DNA from 2 places in the Cytobacillus sp. Hm23 genome. Region 2 is predicted to be linked to the other one. Evidence: a T-box and tRNA genes for the amino acid it is inferred to sense, from the RefSeq annotation. Region 2 holds a T-box; the other holds one or more tRNA genes.
What was found. The T-box of region 2 lies ahead of ACSVDA_RS04815 (glutamine--tRNA ligase/YqeY domain fusion protein). A T-box ahead of a tRNA ligase gene usually reads a tRNA of that ligase, here a tRNA-Gln.

Region 1: it encodes a tRNA-Gln, which carries the amino acid that the T-box ahead of ACSVDA_RS04815 (glutamine--tRNA ligase/YqeY domain fusion protein) is inferred to sense. The anticodon was not compared.

Annotation. Positions count from the first base shown of each region.
Region 1 covers NZ_JBPXRQ010000048.1:163-11,880, reverse strand. The annotation lists gene trmL (tRNA (uridine(34)/cytosine(34)/5-carboxymethylaminomethyluridine(34)-2'-O)-methyltransferase TrmL) at 255-728, opposite strand; gene ACSVDA_RS21295 (amidase domain-containing protein) at 784-1,671, opposite strand; gene queG (tRNA epoxyqueuosine(34) reductase QueG) at 1,762-2,892, opposite strand; tRNA gene ACSVDA_RS21285 (tRNA-Gly) at 3,056-3,129, opposite strand; gene ACSVDA_RS21280 (YolD-like family protein) at 3,446-3,685, opposite strand; gene ACSVDA_RS21275 (hypothetical protein) at 3,736-4,128, opposite strand; gene ACSVDA_RS21270 (hypothetical protein) at 4,116-4,262, opposite strand; gene ACSVDA_RS21265 (hypothetical protein) at 4,319-4,531, shown strand; gene ACSVDA_RS21260 (hypothetical protein) at 5,155-5,370, opposite strand; gene ACSVDA_RS21255 (beta-propeller fold lactonase family protein) at 5,455-6,492, opposite strand; gene ACSVDA_RS21250 (hypothetical protein) at 6,895-7,692, opposite strand; gene ACSVDA_RS21245 (hypothetical protein) at 7,970-8,380, opposite strand; gene ACSVDA_RS21240 (hypothetical protein) at 8,535-8,660, opposite strand; gene ACSVDA_RS21235 (hypothetical protein) at 8,939-9,082, shown strand; gene ACSVDA_RS21230 (hypothetical protein) at 9,212-9,454, opposite strand; gene ACSVDA_RS21225 (hypothetical protein) at 9,456-9,701, opposite strand; tRNA gene ACSVDA_RS21220 (tRNA-Leu) at 9,879-9,960, opposite strand; tRNA gene ACSVDA_RS21215 (tRNA-Leu) at 9,979-10,067, opposite strand; tRNA gene ACSVDA_RS21210 (tRNA-Cys) at 10,081-10,151, opposite strand; tRNA gene ACSVDA_RS21205 (tRNA-Gly) at 10,157-10,231, opposite strand; tRNA gene ACSVDA_RS21200 (tRNA-Gln) at 10,235-10,309, opposite strand; tRNA gene ACSVDA_RS21195 (tRNA-His) at 10,367-10,442, opposite strand; tRNA gene ACSVDA_RS21190 (tRNA-Trp) at 10,456-10,529, opposite strand; tRNA gene ACSVDA_RS21185 (tRNA-Tyr) at 10,541-10,625, opposite strand; tRNA gene ACSVDA_RS21180 (tRNA-Thr) at 10,646-10,721, opposite strand; tRNA gene ACSVDA_RS21175 (tRNA-Phe) at 10,754-10,829, opposite strand; tRNA gene ACSVDA_RS21170 (tRNA-Asp) at 10,845-10,920, opposite strand; tRNA gene ACSVDA_RS21165 (tRNA-Met) at 10,933-11,009, opposite strand; gene ACSVDA_RS21160 (hypothetical protein) at 10,987-11,142, opposite strand; tRNA gene ACSVDA_RS21155 (tRNA-Val) at 11,175-11,250, opposite strand; tRNA gene ACSVDA_RS21150 (tRNA-Glu) at 11,252-11,326, opposite strand; tRNA gene ACSVDA_RS21145 (tRNA-Ser) at 11,365-11,456, opposite strand; tRNA gene ACSVDA_RS21140 (tRNA-Asn) at 11,460-11,534, opposite strand; rRNA gene rrf (5S ribosomal RNA) at 11,542-11,657, opposite strand; partial or broken gene ACSVDA_RS21130 (hypothetical protein) at 11,693-11,718, opposite strand, start outside.
Region 2 covers NZ_JBPXRQ010000005.1:58,280-69,997, forward strand. The annotation lists gene ACSVDA_RS04775 (sugar phosphate nucleotidyltransferase) at 1-181, opposite strand, end outside; gene ACSVDA_RS04780 (glycosyltransferase family 4 protein) at 514-1,638, opposite strand; gene ACSVDA_RS04785 (glycosyltransferase family 4 protein) at 1,648-2,718, opposite strand; gene ACSVDA_RS04790 (hypothetical protein) at 2,969-3,508, opposite strand; gene ACSVDA_RS04795 (putative capsular polysaccharide synthesis family protein) at 3,826-4,947, shown strand; gene ACSVDA_RS04800 (dTDP-glucose 4,6-dehydratase) at 5,054-5,998, opposite strand; gene ACSVDA_RS04805 (hypothetical protein) at 6,540-7,004, shown strand; gene ACSVDA_RS04810 (SDR family NAD(P)-dependent oxidoreductase) at 7,160-7,948, opposite strand; gene ACSVDA_RS04815 (glutamine--tRNA ligase/YqeY domain fusion protein) at 8,231-9,901, opposite strand; T-box leader at 9,971-10,228, opposite strand; gene ACSVDA_RS04820 (MBL fold metallo-hydrolase) at 10,512-11,477, opposite strand.

The DNA of each region.
Region 1 (11,718 bases), on a different contig from region 2:
TTTTTATCAGCAATATTTACATCGGGGTATGATGATAAACCAGGTGCTAAAAATTAATTTTTTTGAAAGGACATATTACAATACCTTTCAAGTTTAATTAAAAGGCTCTTTTCGTAAGTTAACTGACACAGCTAGGTATTTATGAAAAGATACGTTCGAATGTTATATGTATACGTACCAAAGTCTATGTTCATAAAATCAGCCAATTAAAAAATGACCTCCACAACATAACTGTGAAGGTCATTTTTTGTTTGTTACGACAAGCCTGGATATTCTTGTTGACGTAATGCTTCATACACAAGAATTGCTGCTGTATTTGATAAGTTTAATGAACGTACATTATCATTCATAGGTAAACGTAAACAATAGTCCATATTGTTTTTAATTATTTCATCTGGTAAACCATTCGTTTCACGACCAAACACGAAAAAATGATCAGTATCTTGACCACTATAGTCAAAGTCTGTATGTGCCTTTTTACCGAATTTCGTAATAAAATAAAAATGTCCATTTTCATGCTTATCAAAAATTTCTTGTAATGAGTCGTAATAATGAATATTTACGAATTGCCAATAGTCTAGTCCTGCCCGACGAAGCATCTTGTCATCAGTTGAAAACCCTAATGGGCGGATTAAATGTAATGTCGTATCAGTTGCAGCACATGTGCGAGCAATATTTCCTGTATTAGCTGGTATTTCTGGTTGATATAGTACAACATGTATTCCCAAAATTATCTCACCTCAAACATAAAATTCTATATTATTATACCAAAATTTTAAAAAATCAGCTGTCTCCAACAATATGAAAAAATTTATATTTTATATTAGGGGTATAAGCAGTAGAGTCCTCATATGACCAGTATCTCATTCTACTATTCTCCGTATGTGCATTAACCAAAGGATAACTTTCTTTGTCTTTTGCAACTACTATCGTCGTATGATCGAATTTTCCATCACCCTCAAAATCGTAGCATATAATATCTCCTTGTGATAAAGCCTTTGCAGATTCAACTTCAACTGCACGTAAACCTGCATTTGAACCTGATAAATACCATCTTAATGAATGTGCTACAGACCAACTATAGCTCCAACTATTCCCTGCCATCCACCACCCATTTGAACGATTAGGATATCCAACTAGAGGAGCTCCACCTGCATGCAAACATTGTGATACAAAATTTGTACAATCTACTTCAAATTTTTTATACTTTACATTATAACTGTTCCACCAAGTTTCAGCATATCGAACAGCTTCTAGCCGATCATATTGAAATGTTTTTCTCGTTACATCAGATTGATTTCTATCCAAAGGTACATGTTCTTGCTTACTTACAAAATTATTATCTTCACAATCATTAATAAGTTCATTTAACAGAAAGGAAGCAATTCTATGTTCACAAATTTCTTCAATGTAAAAAAAATCTCCCTGTTTCATCAAACTTCTATAGTGTAAGACATAATTAATACTCGTACTGCCTGCAATTTGTTTTTTTCCAAGTATTTTCCCTTTAACATTGCATTTTAACACTTCTACTGATCTCTTATTACAAAGATCGTGTTTTCTATTGAGTGCTTGTTGTTCTTTTTCACTAAGAACATTGAATTTCGTGCTGTTTCTATTTACATAGCAGTCAATCCTATCTTTCACTAATAAATGAATGCTCTGTTTCAAATAATCACCACCTATAAGCCTTCATTACTACCATATGTGGTGAAGCATAAATTATTAGCCAGATAACAAAAAAGTAGAAGACTGCATTCATTATGAATGAGAATAAAATAATTTTTCGTATTCATTTAAAACATCTGGATCATTCTCTTGTTCTTTAGTTTTATTAAGCTGTGACAAAATATCATGTTTAGCGATTATTCCTAATGCCCATACGGCAGTCCCACGTATTACAGGACGGGGATCATCAGTAACTAACTTTAATAAATCCGGAATTGCAGATTCATCCTTAAAATGTGCTAACGCGATGATGGCATTTCTTTGAATTGGTTTTTTCCCTCTCCAAGATCCAGATACATGGCCAAATTTTTCTTTAAACTCTCTGTTACTTATTTGTAATAAGGGCTTTAATAGTGGCTTTGCTATTTCTGGGTCTGGTTCCATTTCTAAATGAAAGTGAGAGTCCTTTCCTTTATTTTCAGGGCAAACCATTTGACATGTATCACATCCATATAGACGATTACCAATCTTCATGCGATACTCACCATCTAAAAATCCCTTTGTTTGGGTTAAGAAAGCAATACATTTTGATGAATCCAGCTGGCCACCTTGAACTAATGCTCCAGTCGGGCATGCTTCTACGCACTTATTACAAGATCCACAACGTTCTTCTATTGGTTGATCGGGTTCAAATGGAATGTTTGTTATTAACTCACCTAGATAAACAAATGATCCAAACTCTGGTGTAATAATTGCACAGTTCTTCCCACTCCAGCCAATTCCTGCTCGCTCAGCTACTGCGCGGTCAGATAGTTCTCCTGTATCTACCATAGACTTACACTCTACATTAGGTACCCTTTCTTTGATAAAGCTTTCTAACTTTAACAAACGCTCCCTTAAAATATGGTGATAATCTTTACCCCATGAAGCTCTACAAAAAATTCCTCTACGTTCATCTTTCGTACTTCGAGGTGCATGTCTCATTTTTGAAGGGTACGCTAGCGCAATGGATATTATTGATTTTGCTTCTGGTAATAATAATCTTGGGTTCGTCCTTTTTTCAATGTCACTCTCTTCAAATCCCGATTGGTATCCAAGCATTTGTTGTTCGTGTAATCGTTCTTTTAATTGAGAAAACACGTTGGTGCTAGCAAAACCAATTTTGTCTATTCCAATGGAATGTGCATAATTTACTATTTCATCCTTTAAAGCTTGGATATTCATTAATACCCCCCCTTCCCCATTGTTGTATATATAATTTCCTTTATGTTTAAAAACAGTTCGTACATAGTAAACAAATCTAATACCACCATACTAACTTATTGTAAAATAAAAACGCAATGCTTCGTTTTCTTTGAACGAAACACTGCGTTGTGATTAGTATGTATGGAGCGGGTGATGAGAATCGAACTCACGACATCAGCTTGGAAGGCTGAGGTTTTACCACTAAACTACACCCGCATATGAAATTGTAATACATGTGGTCGGTCCTGAACCGACACTCCCGAAGGAACACGATTTTGAATCTATGAAGGTCAAATATCGTTTAAAATCCCGTTGTGACTACGATGAGTCAATCGTTGAATGTTCATTGCTTACGACTCATTAACTGGGACGAATATAATCTTAACAGGATATGTCGAATTATGCAATAGTTTATTTTAAAAAATTTTACTTTTTTTTTGACCATTTATATCCATAGAAAAAACGCTCTATAAAAGAGCCCAATCTCACTCCGCATACACGTCTACTTCAGCGCCAACTACCTCGCTAAATTTCACACACTTAAATCCCGTATGAGTATCAGCAACGTACTGCCTCGCCTTATCATCGATGAAATAACTACTATCGAAATAACGCCGTCATCCCACGTCTTAAATGAAACCGTGTAATTAAATTCCATCGCTAGGTAAATTCGTTCTTCCCATTCTGTTAACATATATTCATCAACCATCGGCTTTTTAACGGGATAATACTCACGCTCTGCTTCTCTTTCCAATTTTCCTTGTTCGGGCATCTCTCACATGCTTTTCTACGTTCAATTACGGCACTTCCTCGCGCTTAGACTCAAATATATTCAACCCACGCAATGTTAACCGTCTTGAATTTCTTTTCCGAACCGTTTGCTAACTCAGGGAAAATATAACATGGCGGTACCGTTTCAATAATTGGCTTGGGGCTGAGTTCCTGTTTCACCAAATCGTCGGAAATCGCTGATAAATCTTTGCTCACATTGCAATACGTTTTATTCCACGCATCTCCACGATACTCATTTCCGACAGTGAGTTCATGTAGTTGCCGAGTTATATCATTTTCCTCAACTATGCGATTTATTGCTTTTTGGGCAACACTTTCGCTATCCTTCCCGAATTCAAACTTCGGTGGCTCGCCGATTAATAAATCGGCTGGCTTCGTGCAAAGTATATCGATGATGTTCACTACGATACCTAACTTTTCCATTTGCGATAAGAAAGGTCAGAAGCACGTTGATAGACTTCGTGTTGCTTGCCGTCAAAGAAAGATTTACCTCGCTTATAATTTGCTAAGCGTTCAACGTCGCCTGCTGGTGGAAACTGCTTACCTATTTCGAACATTGCGCCGCCTCCTTTCTTTAAGTAATATAATTAATAGACTGTAAGGGGGTTTTAATGTGTATTTGGTATTTATAATAATTTTAACTACAATATTAAGCTATCTTTTCATCTTTTTTACTGGCACGATTTTTTCTGCAATTATCGCTTTTGGTATCATTATCGGTTGTTTATTTAGAGGTATATATCTGCTTAACGAAATAAGTGAGAATCTTTATAAATTATCAGCTAAGACTGATAGGTTATTAGAAAAACAGAAAAATAACGAATAAGAACAACCACGCAGGCTTTCCCATTACTCGAGCTCTTACTTTCTTCGATATTGAAATCGCCTGCTCAACTGCCTCAATTGAGTCGTCTTGCTCACCCGCTCCGTATCGTTCGAACTGTTCGAGTAATAAGACATGATTTGTTTGAAAACTTTATGCCTCCGCTTTCAATTATTCGGCAACATCACCTCGACTCGAAGCTCTTTACGCTGACTTGCTAAATTTTATGGACTCGTGAGTGTACCCGGTAATTCGCATTTCTTAGCGCCTCTTTCAGCTTATCGACGAAGAGTTCTTACCCCATTTGTTCCTGGGCTGCTATGTAGTGAGGCTGATTTTTTTCATAAATGTGTTGGGCTTAACACGTTCGCCCCACGAATCAATGACGTAATACGGGTTCGTTGTTTTATCCTTCGCAACAACACCTATCGCCGTGTAGTCGCCTTTTTTTTACCCACCGCAAAGTCAACACTCATCGTAATAAGGAATTGCTTTGAGTTATAATCTAAACTCGATGTGGTATCCGTCCAATACGTAAAGGTGCTCGGCACAAATATCATTGATTCCTAGTCGATTGGGTTGTTTCGATATTAGGTGTTAAACTCATTAGACCCGTTGTCCCACTTTCATTTCATCAGCTTGTACAATGGGTGAACGTCCGCCCAAAGCACGTCGGCACCTTCATCCATTTCTTCGCGATTGGTTTCGTAAGATGCGAACGCGTTGTTGCTTTCTTCGGCTGAGGTATATTCAGCGTCAATTAACGTGATAATGTCGTTTATTTCTTCAATTTTGTGTTGTCGCTCATGATAATCGAGCCATTCACCTTTTTCCCACGTCATAAGATCGTCCTCCATTTTGTTTTAATACACGCGAAAAAGCCCGCCAATTGATGGCGAGCATCATTTTAGAATAAGCAGGTTATATTAATGCTGCGTGAAAGCGATAGCAACTGGATTAGAGCCAACTGGGACAGTTGCGATTATTGAATGCGTTTTTACATCAATGACACCTACCGTTGCATCACCTTCATTACCAACATAAGCAAATTTTCCGTCCGGAGTGAACTCTACGAAACGGAGGTTATCATCTATTTGAACTGTAGCAATTTTGGATTGTGATTTTACATCAATAGCCGTAACTGTATTTCCGTCTCTAGTATCTACATAAGCGAGTTTTCCATCAGGTGATATCGCGATATTACTTGGACTGTCTCCCGTATTAGCTATTGGAATCGTAGCGACAACATTGTGCGTTTTCACGTCAATTACAGTTACGGAATCGTCGCCTTCATTTACAACATATGCGAGTTTCCCATCCGGAGTAAACTTTATATCAATCGGGTTTTCTTCCACTCCAATAGTTGCAATAACAGAGTGAGTTTTTGTATCGATGACTGATACATTTGCATCATCTTGATTTACTGCATAAGCTAATTTCCCGTCGGGTGTAAAAGAAATTGCTCTAGGATCATTACTAACAGTGATTGTCGCTATTACACTATGAGTCTTGATGTCTATAACCGATAAAATAGAAACATCACCAACATCATCACGATTATTCACGTAAACTAGTTTCCCATCTGGTGTTATGGCTATAGCTTCCGGACTGCTGCCTACCGGGACTGTTGCAATGACAGAATGAGTTTTTGTGTCAATCACCGATACATTTTCACTAACACCATTTACTATATAGGCAAGCTTTCCATCAGGTGTAAAAGCGATTCCTTCAGGCGAACCTCCTACTTGAATAGTTGCAATAACTGAATGTGTTTTAGTATCAATAACTGACACACCAGTTTCTACAGATCTACTGAAAGTAACATAAGCCAGTTTCCCGTTAGGTGAAATCGCAATATTATCAGGCCCCTGCCCCACCAAAACGGTAGCTATTACTGAGTGTATTTTCGTATCAATAACGGAAACATTAGAGGGACTAGCATTCACGACATAAGCCAGTACCATTCTGTACCGACCTCCTTAATTCGTTTCTTACAATGTATGCGAGTTAAAGTCAAAGTGATTTTTAATATCCGTATAGTTTCTCCGTCAGATAAGCTGGTTCTGATCGGGGCGCTTGGGGGTCAACCGTTTACCCTTTGCGACAACGCTCCGTTTTATGAATAACAGTGTATCCTTCATGCAAATCTAGTTTATATAATAATTACTATCGGAACCAACACGCATTCACAAACGTTGATATGACGTATAAATTTATCGAATATACGTTATTTTATACATCGTTGGTATCATGCGCTTTCTAGCGCGTTGCTTACGCTTTACTATGCTTAAATCTTGCATGCGATTAATCTATCGTTTTGATGCGAAAGTGTTCGAGGTACCTCGCGCCGAATTCGGCTTGCAGACCTAACTACACGGTTCTGTTATTCCATCAATATCTATATCTACAGCTAAATTTTCCCCACTCAAAACCATTATGTCTATTTTAGTTACATTTAAAAATGAAAACATTTTGTGATCGTTAGTGTCAACCTCGTTTAAATTTAGAGTTATAGGCTGTATAATACCATTTGAAGTAAAATTAATAAGTACCTCTGCTACACCGACTAGGTCTGTTTGATCTTCTCTTAAAACAACCTCACCGTGAAATCCTACAGGTCTGCTGTTGTATACTTCCACCAGATTATTAGTCACACTATTTAAGCCAGTATTTGTGGTACCTATATCATCTGCAAGTAGCTGACAAGGACAATCGCATTGCGTTACTTTTTCAACTGCACTTCCGTACCCTATAGCTCCTCTTTTACATGGTTCTGTCATTCCATCACAAGTTACACCTACTTCTAAATTTTGTCCACTCAACACCACTATGTCTATTTTGGTTACATTTAGGAATGAAAAAATTTTACTAGAGGTGCTGCCAATACCATTTAATTTTAGGGTTATAGGCTGTATAATACCATTTGAAGTAAAATTAATTACTACTTCACCCATATCCGCTATTCCTGATTCGTTTAAAACCACCTCACCTTGCAATCCAACTGGCCTACCGTTGTATACTTCAGCTGTACTATTAGTTGTAGCATTCATATTGATGTTTGAAGTAATAATATTATCTACAATCAATAAACACGGACAATCACACGTTTTATCCTTACCAGTAGCACTCCCGCAACATGTACTTACTTTCTTGTATTGACCCATTGTTATTCCTCCACAACCACAGATTAATACGGTATATTATGCCGATATTTATAACCGTGATTGGACGTATAAAATGAAACAACTACGCTTATTTTCGATTGTAATCCCTCCGAGTCCCTACTTATTAATAATGACTCTACGCAGTCCATAAGCAATAGTCTTACTCGTCATCACCCTTACCGCCCTTCAACCGCTTGATCTACCTACGCTTTACTACACTAAAACACTGCATACGATTAACCTTTCGAATTAATTCGAAAGGGTTAGGCTTGCAGGCTTATCTACATAGCTCTGTCATTCCATCGGTAGATACAAGTACATTTAGGTCCACTCCACTCATAACTATCACTTCTATTTTGGTTACATTTAGGAATGAAAAGATTTTACTAGAGATGCTGCCAATACCATTTAATTTTAGGGTTATAGGCTGTATAATACCATTTGAAGTAAAATTAATAACTACTTCACCCATCCCAGTAGGATTGGTTATACCATCTTTTAACTCTGCCTTACCACGTATTCCAACTGCTCTACCGTTGTATACTTCTGCTCTATTATTATCCGTACTATTTAAACCATCATTTTGAGAACTTATAACATCCGCGAGCAATTGACACGGACAATCACACGTTTTTCCTTCCTTGATTTTACTCCCGCAACAAGTACTCACTTTATTATATTGACTCATCGTTCTACCTCCGCTATCACAGTTTAATACGGTATATTATGCCGATATTTATAACAGTGTTTGGACGTATAAAACAAAACAACTACACTTTCATTCGCTTGAAATCGTTCCTATTATCTTCTTATTTCTATGTCTAATATTCTATCGATAAGTGTTACCTCTTTTCAGCCTCTTCTTTACCGCCCTTAAACCGCTTGATCTTCTCTTTAATATCCGACACACTCAACATCTTGTTACCGTCCTTCGAGTCAACCTCAACTTTCTCCGTCAGTAACCACATACTTTGCATAAACGTCCTAAACATCGCAGCGTTATCGTCGTCCCACATAATACCCGGCAAATGCTTGACACTATTTTGCATAACTTGCTTCTTCAATTCTTCGTTAAAAGGTCATCATTACGCCAACGTCTTAACGAGCTAACATCGATACCTACCATTTCGGCTATTTCATCGTAAGTTAATCCGCCTCGTTGTGCTTGTCCATTATGTTCATTTTGTTCTTGTTTAAAACTAACTTTTTAAACGAGAATGGCAAAAAAGATATGAGGAGGAATTTTATGTGTTCGGATAAACCAAGAAGTAAATTCGGAAAATGGCTTGATCGAAAAGATATCACACATGTTAAAATGGCGAAATTAACTGTCGCTTCAAGACCGACTATTACAAGGCTTAGTAAAACGATGGTTTCAAGCCGAATATGAAAACGGCAAGTAAAATTATTAAGGCGCTAAAAAGGAAGGTTACAGCGTGGATTATGATAATTTTTGGAGTATGTAAATAGTAAAAAAAACACCGCCCCAAAATAAAACTTGGGCGGTTTAGACTTATAATTAATTCTCTATATCATTTATTGAATTTAGTTTCTCCCAATCATCTCCGCCGATTTTACGCCAAATCTCTCCTGTCTGTTTATCCATTATGATATAGAAGTCACCAGCAATCTTATTAAAATCATATTTATTTTGTAACTCATTCGCTTGATTTGACTTTAAAGATTGCGAAATAAGCCACGAACTTAAAACAATACATAATCCTAAAAACATAATAGATGCAGGAAGTAAATTTCTCTTCACCTTAATACCTCTTTCTACAAATAATTTCGATTTTAAAATAACGCTTCTTCAAATTGTTTAACAGAGAAAAATTCCGATGCTTGTCCTTTACTTCCTCAGAAAACAAATCTAACAACAGCATAAACATATAATCTCTGACGCCAGTGAACGTTATTAAATCCGGTTGATTGAATAACTCATTTAATTGTTTCACGCTTAACGTAGCGACAATGGTTTTGAGATCACCAACGAGTTTAACATTTTTCATCGGATTTATGGGCTTATACGTGGTTAATTCGTTAATATAGTACTTAATTATGTATTCCAGTAAGTTCCAAATTTTAGTGCATAAATCGTGCGGAGTGACACATAAAAAAGACGATGTACTCCGCATGAGTCATCGTCTGAATGTTCGATATATCAACGTTTCAAAGTTCTTTTTAAATACCGGTGGTCGGGGTCGAACCGACACTCCCGAAGGAACACGATTTTGAGTCGTGCGCGTCTGCCAATTCCGCCACACCGGCAAATACAATTACTATAAATGGTGCCGAGGGCCGGACTTGAACCGGCACGGTAGTCACCTACCGCAGGATTTTAAGTCCTGTGTGTCTGCCAATTCCACCACCCCGGCGACTAGGTGAAAAAGGCGGCAACCGGATTTGAACCGGTGATAAAGGTTTTGCAGACCTCTGCCTTACCACTTGGCTATGCCGCCAAAATTGGAGCGGAAGACGGGATTCGAACCCGCGACCCCCACCTTGGCAAGGTGGTGTTCTACCACTGAACTACTTCCGCAAATGGCTGGGCTAGCTGGATTCGAACCAGCGCATGACGGAGTCAAAGTCCGTTGCCTTACCGCTTGGCTATAGCCCAATAAAGAACCTTCTACTATAAACTATATGCACTATTTAGAAATATGTTCATTTTAAATGGGGCGACTAACGGGAATCGAACCCGCGAATGTCGGAGCCACAATCCGATGCGTTAACCACTTCGCCACAGCCGCCATAAATTAAAAATGGCAGGGGCAGTAGGAATCGAACCCACACTGGAGGTTTTGGAGACCTCTGTTCTACCGTTAAACTATGCCCCTATAATAATGAATGGTGGAGGGGGACGGATTCGAACCGCCGAACCCTCAGGGAGCGGATTTACAGTCCGCCGCGTTTAGCCACTTCGCTACCCCTCCAACTCATTGAAAAGACTATATGGTGCCGGCGAGAGGACTTGAACCCCCAACCTACTGATTACAAGTCAGTTGCTCTACCAGTTGAGCTACACCGGCTTAATTCCATTGTATAGCATATATCTTTCAAATGGTGGCTCGGGACGGAATCGAACCGCCGACACAAGGATTTTCAGTCCTTTGCTCTACCGACTGAGCTACCGAGCCAATTTTTTTCAATACTGGCGGTCCCGACGGGAATCGAACCCGCGATCTCCTGCGTGACAGGCAGGCATGTTAACCGCTACACCACGGGACCACATTTTTTCTTTGGTTGCGGGGACAGGATTTGAACCTGCGACCTTCGGGTTATGAGCCCGACGAGCTACCAGACTGCTCCACCCCGCGATAATAAGAATTTAATTAGTTTTTCTATGCGCATTGTTTGCGCCTCCGTCCCGATTTCTTCAAGCTTATTCTTAATGCTTATCAATCGGTACGCTGATGCTACCTCAAGGAAGAGAATTCGATCGTGCTCCACCCCGCGATAATGGGAATTTAAGATGTTCTTTATGGTGGAGGATGACGGGATCGAACCGCCGACCCCTTGCTTGTAAGGCAAGTGCTCTCCCAGCTGAGCTAATCCTCCGTGGTGACCCGTACGGGATTCGAACCCGTGTTACCGCCGTGAAAGGGCGGTGTCTTAACCACTTGACCAACGGGCCAATAGACATTCAAATAGCTTCATATTTTATAAACCAAGTGGCGGAGAGTAAGGGATTTGAACCCTTGAGACAGTGTTAACCGCCTACACGATTTCCAATCGTGCTCCTTCGACCACTCGGACAACTCTCCAAATGGCTCCACAGGCAGGATTCGAACCTGCGACCGATCGGTTAACAGCCGATAGCTCTACCACTGAGCTACTGTGGAATAATAAGTCTGGCAATGTCCTACTCTCACAGGGGGAAACCCCCAACTACCATCGGCGCTGAAGAGCTTAACTTCCGTGTTCGGTATGGGAACGGGTGTGACCTCTTCGCCATCATCACCAGGCTTATTTTATTAGCGACAAATCTTATTATACTGATTTATCGAGATTTATCAAGAGATAATT
Region 2 (11,718 bases):
CAGTAATGTATATTGAATCCTTTACACCAGCTAATTGCAGCTGACGTAAAACTCTCTGAACCATTGATTCTACATTTCCATTGTCATCTTTTAATATCTTCAAAAACTGCTTTGATCTTGAATCATTAGATATTGGCCACAGCCGTTTCCCCGATCCTCCTGATAGTAATACGTGATGCATTTATTCCCCTACTCTCATTATGATTTTCAATATTGAAGAGAGAATACTAACAAAATCATTCAAGTCAACATTCTTTGAATTTAGAATACTAAGTACAATTTATCTCGTAAATTAACGGCAATTTCAGTCACAGATATTAGAATGTTTTTGTTACGAATGTTTTCCTTCTTAATAGACTGTCTTGATTAAACTTTATTCCGTTATTTTAAATAAATTATATGCTTTCGATAAATCCGATTGAAAATATGAACTAATGGTGAAAGCAACTAGCGTTTTCATAGAATTAAATTGTAGCAATAGTTCTTATTCATATTAAAGAGTGTTGAGAATAGTTATTGGTTATGTCTTCTAATTGTGTTTACATATTTACTGACACATTCGTTAATATCATACTTCTTCTTTACAGTCATTTTTGCGCTTTTTGTTAATTCCGATAATTTATAGTAATTCTCATATGAATAGATTAATGCATCAGCAAGTTCATCTATATTCCCTGGTTTCACCCCTATTCCATTAATATTTGGGCGTAAATAATCTTGAACACCTTCTGTATAAGAGGCTATTACAGGGACTTGAAGAGCCATCGCCTCTAGCCCAACAATACCTAGACCTTCACTTAGTGTAGGAAACACAAAAACATTGCAACACTTAACTAATTCTAGAGGATTTTTTAGCATACCAGTAAACACAACATGTTCTTGTATACCACTTCGTTGAATTTCATTTAATACTTTCTCATAATAGTCCTGTTCAGCAATTTCACCTATAATGATTAATTTCGCTCTTTTAATTTGATTTAACGCTTTTTTAAAAGATTTAACTAAATGTAATATCCCCTTCCTTTCTTCTATACGTCCTAAAGTAACAAAACAAAATTCATCGCTCTGACAATATAATATTTTTAGTTTTTTATTCAACTGAATATTCTCACAATATTTCACATCAATTCCCCAAGGGATAACCTCTAATTTGTTCTTATCAATATTCATGTTAAATTCTAGAAATTCTTTCCAATAGTATGACATTGTATATATTTCATCACACATATTAAATGCATATCCATCAGCTATGTTCATCCATGCTGGCCTATTAACATTCCAACTGTGGAATGTTGCTACAATTGGAATGTTTTTACCGCAAAGTTCCTTAGCCATATTTACTAAGAACGCTGGATATCCAGCATGCACATGAACAAGGTCAAATTGATCTAAAATAGTTGTCAACGATATAATTTCCATCCACATACTTTTGTAATCACGCTTAAAGGAGTCAACTTTTATAATAGGCACATCGTTTTTCTTTAATATTTCTTCATATTCATCCCAATCCTTTATTTGTTCAACTGGTCTTGAAGTTGCCACAGTTACTTTACAATATTTTCTTAGTTCTAAAGATAATGTAGTTACAACTTTTCCAGAACCACTTATTAAAAATGGGATGATTTCCAATACCCTCATAATTTTTTGTTACCTCCCATTTGCAATGGTAAATAGAATATTTCTAGTTTGTTCACCAGCTTTCTCCCAAGAAAATTGAGATGCCCATTTTTTAAATTCATTTGCTTGTTTTCGTTTTTCACAAAGCAAAATTTCCTCTAGTCCTTTAAATATAGAATCCACATTATAAGGGTTACAGTAGACAGCTAAATTACCACCAACTTCCCTTAATGAAGAACTATTTGATATCACAACCGGTGTACCACATGCCATTGCTTCTATAACAGGTAAACCAAACCCTTCATATAAAGAGGGATAGATAAGACATTCTGCATTTGTATATAATGTTAGAAGATCCTGATCAGGAATGTACCCTGTAATCACGATATCACTATTATATTTGCTATTTTGTATATTAGAGAGAAGCTTTGCATATAACGACAAACCTCCTCCTACTAAAACCCAACCTATTTGTTCATGATGTGAATCTCTTAGTTTTTCATATGCACTTAAAATACGATCGAGATTTTTTCGAGGTTCAAATGAACATACAGATAATATATATGGTTTATCTATATTATATTTATTGAATAGATTTACTTTATCGTGGTTGTTTATTTCTTGTTTTGACAAAAATATATTATCTAGCCCTGGATGTATAACAGTAATTCGTTCTTCTTCTACCGAAAATAACTCAATAATATCATTTTTAGTATGATTTGATACTGCAATGATATGTTCTATATGTTTTACTGTATTTCGAATATATTGGTCCATCAATTCATAAACTTGCGTATCTTTATAGCATTCTACTAGCTTTAATGGAATTAAATCATGAATAGTTAATACCCCTTTAAAATTTCTATGTTCTGGTATTGGAAAAAAAGGCGAGAATATTAGGTCTAAATCATATACATTCCCAATTAAGGCCATAAGTTTATTTGCATATTCAAAGTCATAATGGGGCAACTCAGTATGAACTTTATTGAGGTGTTCAAAACTACCGACAAAATCAAACTGATCTTCGTATCCTCTTACTAATTTTTTGATTAAATTTATAGTATATCTACCTAGACCAGTCCTTTGTTGATAATCTAACACCCTTGTATCTATACCTATTTTTACAATAGATAATCACTCCTTTTTTCCACTCTTATATTTATATCTTGGTAAAAACAACCATTTATTAGAAATCAAATATCTGATTCAACAGCAGTAATCTATGATGCTTATCTCTAGCACAACAACTTATTGTCATTATAAGAATACTGTTATATTGTATTTACTTATCGGCATTTATAAAAAAACTTGTTGAAGTAAATCAACAAATATTTTCGCAAATAATATATATTCATTTATCAATTTTCTCCCAATACCATTCACTTAACGCTTTAATGGCATTTAATGATGTAAAATATTTAGAAGGCCCTTTTATATTTAATAATTCTCCATAACTATTGTAGGCATAAAAATTTTTATCAGTTAAACTGAGCATAATTTCACATATATTTTCATAACCAATACCTTGACGGTTACTAAAAAGCATACAAAATTCATTAATATTCAGGCTCTTTATATAATTTATTTGATTTTTAAGGACATCAACATTGTAAGTGTTATTACCAGAGTACTCAATTACCTCACATCTGCCTTTGCATATATCAGTAATTTCCTCTTTATCTCTAGCGTGTGAAAGTACATAAACAAATGTATTTTCATTTATGCTAAATAACAATGAAATAAAATTTCTAAATACCTCCAAGCTACTAGACCTAATTATAAAAATCTTTCTTACGCCCTTGAATTTATGAAAATCTTCTCTCATTATTTGTGAATATGCGGTTTCAGCTATATGTGAATACACTTGTTTTAATGCCTCTTTTTCTTCCAATAAAGTCCCACCTGTTCATATTTTTATCATAGAAACCATTCCTGTATCATTGCCCTTCTGATTCACAATTTTTTCTCCCTTTGTTTTTACCCCATTAAATAATTTTACTTAGTTCTACATTCAATATATTCAAGTTAAAGTTGGCCTATGTTATCTAACAATATAGTTCAAAAATTAGAGCTATTAAACATAGTTCAAATTAATGTTGAATAAAATGAGTTAAAAAAAGAAAAGGTGAAATATATTTATAAGAGTCTGGTTTGTGAAATAAATATAAAAAACGATTGTTATTCATCATGACTTGATTGGTGGTGGAAATGATAATTAAATATGATTTGATGTCAAAAGCTATTTCTAAAGTTTTAGAAAAAAATACAATTGCCATATACGGAGCTGGGAGAACTACAGAACATATTGTTTGTCGTATAAACAATGAAATGAAAAAAAATATAGTAGGTCTTATAGACCGTGCAGTAGAAAAGCAAAATAGTAAGATTAGTGGAATAAAAATACACAGTTTAGATAAAATTAAAGAATTAGACCCTGCTTATATCATTGTCTCTGTTGAACACTATATAGTAGCCAAAGAAATAGTAAAATTATTATCAAATAGGAGTTATAAAAATATAAAGATTTTAAACTTACATGACTTATATTTCCAAGAAGTAAACTTACTAAATGGTTACACCATCGTCTTATACACTATGGGGAAGGTTGGTTCAAAAACAATAAAAAAATCTTTGAGAAATTTTTTTGATCTGTATGATGTCCATTATATGACTGAGCTAGGATTAGAAAGTGAAACCACTAGAAATTATCATTTCAAAGGTTTTAAACCAAATGGAGAAGCGCAGTTTCTAAACCAATATATAGATGATCAAAAAAAAAATTGGAAAATAATAACTTTAATAAGAGAGCCAGTTTCCCAAAGTATAGCTTGGTTCTTTCAGAATATTAATACACATTATAAGGATTTCAATAGTAGATATAAAGATGGAAAGATAACAATTGAAGATTTGCTATGCAAATATTTCGATGTTGAAGCAACTAAGTCTCCTTTTGAGAGTTTTGATTCTTGGTTCGACTTAGAAATGAAAAAAGTGTTTGGGATAGATGTTTTTGCAAATGAGTTTTCTGTAGAAAAAGGTTACAAAATATATAAGCACAATAACGTAGAGCTTTTGCTATTAAGGTTAGAGAATTTAAACCAAAATGCTCCAGAGGCGTTTCAGCAATTTTTAGGATTAAAATATTTCGACCTTCAACTTGAAAATCTAGCTTCACAAAAGGAATATTATAATGCATATCTTAAATTTCGAGAGTGCATTGTTTTCTGTGACAAAAAACTTGATAAGATATATGATTCCAGATTTGTAAAGCACTTCTATAGTGATGTAGAAATTAAGCAATTTTTAAAAATGTGGAATATAAAGAAGTGATCTCTTATTTGTAGAAGTAACACTGTATCACAAAAATTGAGAGCGACATTTGAAGTTAGCAGAAAATAACCACTAATCCACCTTCTTGCCAAAATTTATTATATCTTTAACTTAACCTACTTTTAACCCACTCCTCAGTTCTTCTTATTCCTTTTTCTAAGCTTACTTTCGGTTCCCACCCTAATAGTTGTGTTGCCTTATCATAATTACATAATAGTTTCTCAATTTCACTTTGAGGATGTATATGAGGTACGTGTTGAATCATAGAATAATCACTATCAACAATCATCTTTGCTAACTCATTTATTGAAATATCATGCCCGAATCCCGCATTTACAATTTCTCCATTTACTTGAGTAGAGTATCCCGCTTCAACAACAAATTGAGCACAGTCATCTGCGTAAAGGAAATCTCTCGTTTGGTTCCCCTCACCATAAATATGTAAGCTTTGACCATTCAATTTATTTTGCAGAAATTTTGTGACTACCCCACCTTCGCCATTTGTTTTTTGATAAGGACCGTACGTATTAAACGGGCGAACAACTACTGTGGGAAGACCAAATGCATAATAATACGATAGCACCATATTTTCAGCTGCTATTTTTGCTCCTGCATATGGCGAAGTTGGTTTAATTGGATGTGCCTCATTAATACCTTCGTCACTTGAAGACCGTTCATAAACCATACATGTACTCATAAAAACAAGCTTCACACTATGCTTTTTGCATTGTTCAAGGATGTAAAATGTTCCAATAGTATCATTATTAAATGTTATAGCTGGGTACTCAATGCTATCATGTACATTAATACTTGCTGCAAGATGATAACAAAGATCAAACTTTTGTTGAAAGAGTTCGTTTAATAAAGTAGTGTCTTTAATATCCCCATGAACAAATTCTATAAAATTTTCATTTCCGATAAACTCTTGAATATTTTCTATTCTACCGTTTGATAGGTCGTCCACTATCCACACTTTGTGGTGATCTGATAATAACTGATTAACAACCCATCTTCCAATAAAACCAGCTCCCCCTGTAACAAGCATTTTCAATGACGGACTCCTCCTAAAAAGTAATACCTCGATTTTTTCTTCCAACTCTATTTATGCTCAATGTATTCCGATTAAAGTTGTACTATGTATACTAATTTCTATTGAGCTAGATCACCACGATGTCAAGTTACTTACTTATGATCTTTCCATTCAAAAAAAAACCCTTCTCTACATGAGCAAAGCTTCCTTAGATATATAAAATAACTACTCAAATGATTAAATATTCACTCCCTAGTCACTTTGTGTGAACTAGTGACAATAATCTTGAAGTAATTTACTTATGGAGTATAAAATCAGTTTCAAAGAGTTATTGACTATCCAATAAGGTTAAATTCTATTGGAAGTAATGCTACAGGCTAGAGCAATCCCTGTCCAATAACCCTCATAAGGATGAACGGCTAAAATAAAGGTGCTCGTTTATCGTATTTGAACTGAAATTCAGATTCAGTTTCCTTCAAAATGTTTTTTTACTCTTACGCCCAATCATTACTAATTATCAAGAATAAAATACACTAGACAAACTAAGAAAAGAGGCTAAGACATGGGTAAATATACTACATCCTCATGCTGTGGTAGCACTAAAGTAACTACTACAGAGAAGGCATCTTGTTGTGACTGTCCTACCTTTATTAGTGACATGCAAGGTGATACTACGTTAACTTGTACGGACCCTGAATTCCGGATTTTTTCTGGAGACACACAAGGTTCTTTAAGTGGAACAATTTCTGCCACGGGTAATAACCCCGCTGGACCTGCTGATAACGGGGCTTGCCAAACCGCAACTATACGTATCTTTTCAAACAACACAGAAATACTCACACAAGATTTAATTATATCTCAAAATCAAAGTTTTTCTTTTTGTCGTAGAAATGTTACTGAAGTAACCGCTTCGTGTAGTGGAGGAGCCTCCATTGACGATAGGTGTAGTATATCTTGGAATTTTACTTGTTCAGAAAGATGCATAACTACTACACCTTTCCAGACGAATAATACTGGAACATTATAGCGTCAATATTCTGTTACTGTAACACTGATACGAGAATTACTTTCAATTCCAAAACTTCACAAACCTTAACTAAGCACACTTAGACAAATTACCACCGTTCATATCGGTGGTTTGTTTTGATGTGTAATTTTTCAATTACCCTTCATTAACTAATGTTATTTCTTATCAAATACTCCTGCAAATTTCTCAAAAACTCTAGGAAATAAATGGTACAAAACACTACCAGCATTCATCCATCTAGGTAAATTTAACTCTCGCTTAGGATTAATCATTAATTTTATGATTTGCTCAGACACATACTCTGATTTCAAGATTATTTTTTTTACATTTTTCACATAATTACCTGATTTATCAGCAGTATTGAAAAAACTTGTTTCAATTGGTCCGGGATTAACTGCTGAAACATGAATATTTGTTTTAACAAGCTCCATTCTTAAACTATTTGTAAATCCGATGACTGCATGCTTGCTAGCTGAATAACCACTAGATTTAGGTGTGGCCAATTTGCCCGCTTGAGATGCAATGTTTATTATATGCCCCGAGTTATTGCTTACCATAGAAGGTAGCACTTCCTTCGTACAAGCCGTTAACCCAAGTACATTTACCGCAAACATTCGTTCAATATCATCCATATTTGCTTCAATAAATGAATCAAAAATACCGAATCCAGCGTTATTTACGAGAATGTCTATATGTCCAACTTGTTGATAAATTTGTTGAAAAACTACCTTTACTTGAGCTAAGTTACTTACATCAAGTGGAAGATACAGACTATCGACTGAAGCTTTTTCATTTATATATGATGAAATTTCTCTTAATTTGTCTTCAGATCGAGCTAGCATTATAGGGCGAGCACCCATCTCAGCCACCTTCAAAGCAATTTTTTCACCAATCCCTGAGGAAGCTCCTGTAATAACGATGTTTTTATTTAATAGTGTATTCATACTTCTCCCCCGCAAAAATTAAGTTCCATAAGAGACATATTTGTTCATTTTATTTTTATATGACGGTTTTATCAATTGTAGCCTTTAAAAGTTTTTTTATCTATAGACAAGCATTGTATTTTCACATGCATTAATACACCTGATAGGATCGAACATTTACTAAACCATTTTCAATTCTTTTCTTTTCAAAAATAAATATTGATTGCCTTAATAATTGAGGTAGTTTCTAGTTTATTAGACGTTTACTGATATTGTAATTTTATCACTTGGATTATTTTCTTGCTATTTTCTTTTCCAAGAATCTTTTAATGCAACAATTCTGTTGAAAATTAACTTTTCGGCTGATGAATTTTTATCTACGTTGAAATAACCATGACGGAAAAATTGAAACTTACTTTCAATCTTTGAGTTGTTAATAGCAGGTTCTATGACACAGTCTTTTTTAATCACTTTCGAATTCGGATTGATTTTTTCCATCCATGTTTTCTCTTTGTCCTTTACGATATCTTCATTCTCGAATAATTTCTCATATAATATAACGTCTGCTTTTACACCATGTAGAGCTGAAACCCAATGAATCGTACCCTTTACTTTTCTGCCTGTAAAACCTGTTCCACTTTTTGTTTTTTGGTCATACGTACAACGAAGTTCAATAATTTCACCAGTCTCATCCTTTATAACTTCATTACACTTAATAAAATAGGCTCCCTTTAATCGAACCTCTGAATTCAATGTTAACCTTTTAAAACCTTTTACGGGCACTTCCATAAAATCATCTTTTTCAATATAAATTACGCTTGAAAAAGGTACAGCTCTCTTTCCTAAATTAGGATTTTCTACATTGTTGTCAATTGATAGCATTTCCTTCTTATTTTCATCAAAGTTCGTAATAGTAACCTTTAAAGGATTTAAGACAGCCATAACACTTTTCACTTTCGGTTTCAGTTCGTTACGAACGATACTTTCAAGCATTGCATAATTAACAGTGCTTTGATGTTTTACAAAACCAATTTCATTTATAAACTTTCTGATACTTTCTGGAGTAACTCCTCTTCTTCTTAATCCCCTTATTGTTGGTAATCTCGGGTCATCCCATCCATCTACATACCCTTCTGTTACCAGCTCTCTTAAATATCTTTTACTAGTTACAACTCCTGTTAGATTTACTCTGCCAAACTCTCTTTGTTTCGGTGGTTCTTTTACATCGAGTTCACTTAATACCCATTCGTATAACGGACGATGGTCTCTAAATTCTATGGAACATAGAGAATGTGTAACCCCTTCTATTGAATCTTGAATTGGATGTGCAAAATCATACATCGGATACATACACCAATCACTACCCGTTCTATAATGGTTTTTGTGAATGATCCTATATAAGATAGGGTCTCTTAAATTGATATTTGGCGACTCCATATCTATTTTTGCTCGTAATACTTTAGAAGCTGTTGGAAATTCACCCTTTTTCATCTTTAAGAATAAAGATAAATTTTTATCAATAGTTCTTTCTCTATATGGACTATTTTTTCCAGGTTCAATTAAAGTACCACGATAATTTGTAATTTCTTCAGGAGAAAGGTCACAAACATAAGCTTTACCTTTTTTTATCAATGTAACAGCAGCATTAAAAATTTCATTAGAATAGTCTGACCCATAAAATACTCGATTACCTGGGCGATAGCCTAACCAATTAATATCCTCAATAATTGCATTAACAAACTCAATATCCTCTTTTAAAGGGTTTGTATCATCAAAGCGTAGATTAAAATTCCCATTAAACTTTTGAGAGACCATAAAGTTTGTATGAATAGCATAAACACTACCAATATGAAGATATCCATTTGGCTCAGGTGGGAACCTTGTACAAATAGGTCTATTAAAAGTACCATCCATTAAGTCGTCTTCGATTAATCTATCTATAAAACCGTTGGTAATTATCTTATTCTCACTCATTTTCTATCCTCCTAAATTTAAATTTGAATGGTTCAACAAAAAAAATCTCACCCCCAAGACTAGTTATGTCTTGGGGACGAGATTATATATCGTGGTACCACCCCAGTTTGTTAATATGTCACCATATTAACCTCTTCAGGTACGGTATTAAAATTTAATACTTATACCCTAGCTCTATAACAGGAGCACCTGTCACACTATCCCTTAAAATAAGTTCCAATGCGATACTCTGAGGCTTGGTTCAACAAATAATTCTTACTCCTTTTCAGCAGTTGGAGCTCTCTGTAAAGAATTAATATTATCTACTCTTCTCTTCGTCGCGATTACAATTTTTAGTTTTTTTTATAGTATCAGTGCAAGCATTTTTTGTAAATATTTACTTCTAAAATACACTAAATTGTTAAAATATATACGTTTTAATGTTTAAGCTACCTATTCACTATTCACACCCACTGAGGTCTGAGAAAGAAACAACACACGAATTAGCAGTACAAATTGAAGATAAAAAATTTAAAACAATATATAGAGGTTTAGCATAAGAGCCATCTATTTAAATAAGGCTAACTGGTCCTAGAACCGTTAGCCATTAAACACTTACAACTTGTTCACGTTACAACACTTTAGAAACTTGAACGGAATATAGCCATTGCTCGCTTGATGTATCGACTACAATTTCGTTGATATCCACTAAATAGTCCAATTGCCCAAACGCTTCAGACATTGTGAGAGCTAACTCCTTTTGATAAACAGAAGGATACATCTGCTTACACACCTCAAAAGCAGTCATAGGTTTTTTCTTTAACATGTCTAGCACATAATATGCCTTTTCTTTTTGTTTTTCAAGGCGTTTAAGAATTAACGAATGTGCATCTTCTATATCTTCTCCGTGACCAGTAAAAGCATAAGAGATATCAATATCAAGTAGCTTTTTAATTGACTCATTATATTGTAATTGAGGTTTTGGACGGCTTATCTCACCAAACATAGGTGCTTCAAGCAGCGGGTTAGGTGAAATAGCTGCTAATAAATGATCACCTGCAATTAACAGTCCATCTGATTCACGATAAAGCACGATATGGCTTTGGGCATGCCCTGGTGTTTCTATAACCTTCCATTCATGCAAACCATCAATCGTTTCACCTTGAATAATTTCACCTGTTAATGACCGAGTGCAAGAAAAGCGGAGAGACAGCTTCATTTTCGCGATGAGAGGCATATAGGCTGGATCTATACCCGCTTGAAAAAAAAGTGATGTAAAAAAAGATTCCCTTTGCGTTAAGTATTCCTTATCTTGACTAATCCATGGCTCATTTTTCGGATGACCAATAACCGGTAAATCAGCAGGTAAATAATCTAGTAAACCAACATGATCTGGATGATGATGTGTAATAACAACTTGCTCAATATCCTCTGGGCGATAGCCGTATTCATTTAATTGAGTTCTAAAAACATTCCATGCTTCCTCTGTTTTAATTCCAGCGTCTATTAACGTTAAGCTGTCACCTTTTATGAGATACATATTAACATCACCAACTGGAAATGGTGTTGGTACAGTTAATTTTAAAATTTGCTCCATAATTTTCACCCTTTCATATTCAATTATATTTATATAATCATTTTCCAGCTGTTAACCTACAATTTGATAGCTCCCTTAACATGAGGAGTTTAATAATCATATACTATGTATCATAGTTTACATGTTTTCCTCTCACTTGTCATTATATTCAAATAATTAGATATGATAACGCGTTAATGCGGTAAAAAAAATCAACTGATAGCTATTGACAAATAGATGTGGACAATTCATAATGACAAAC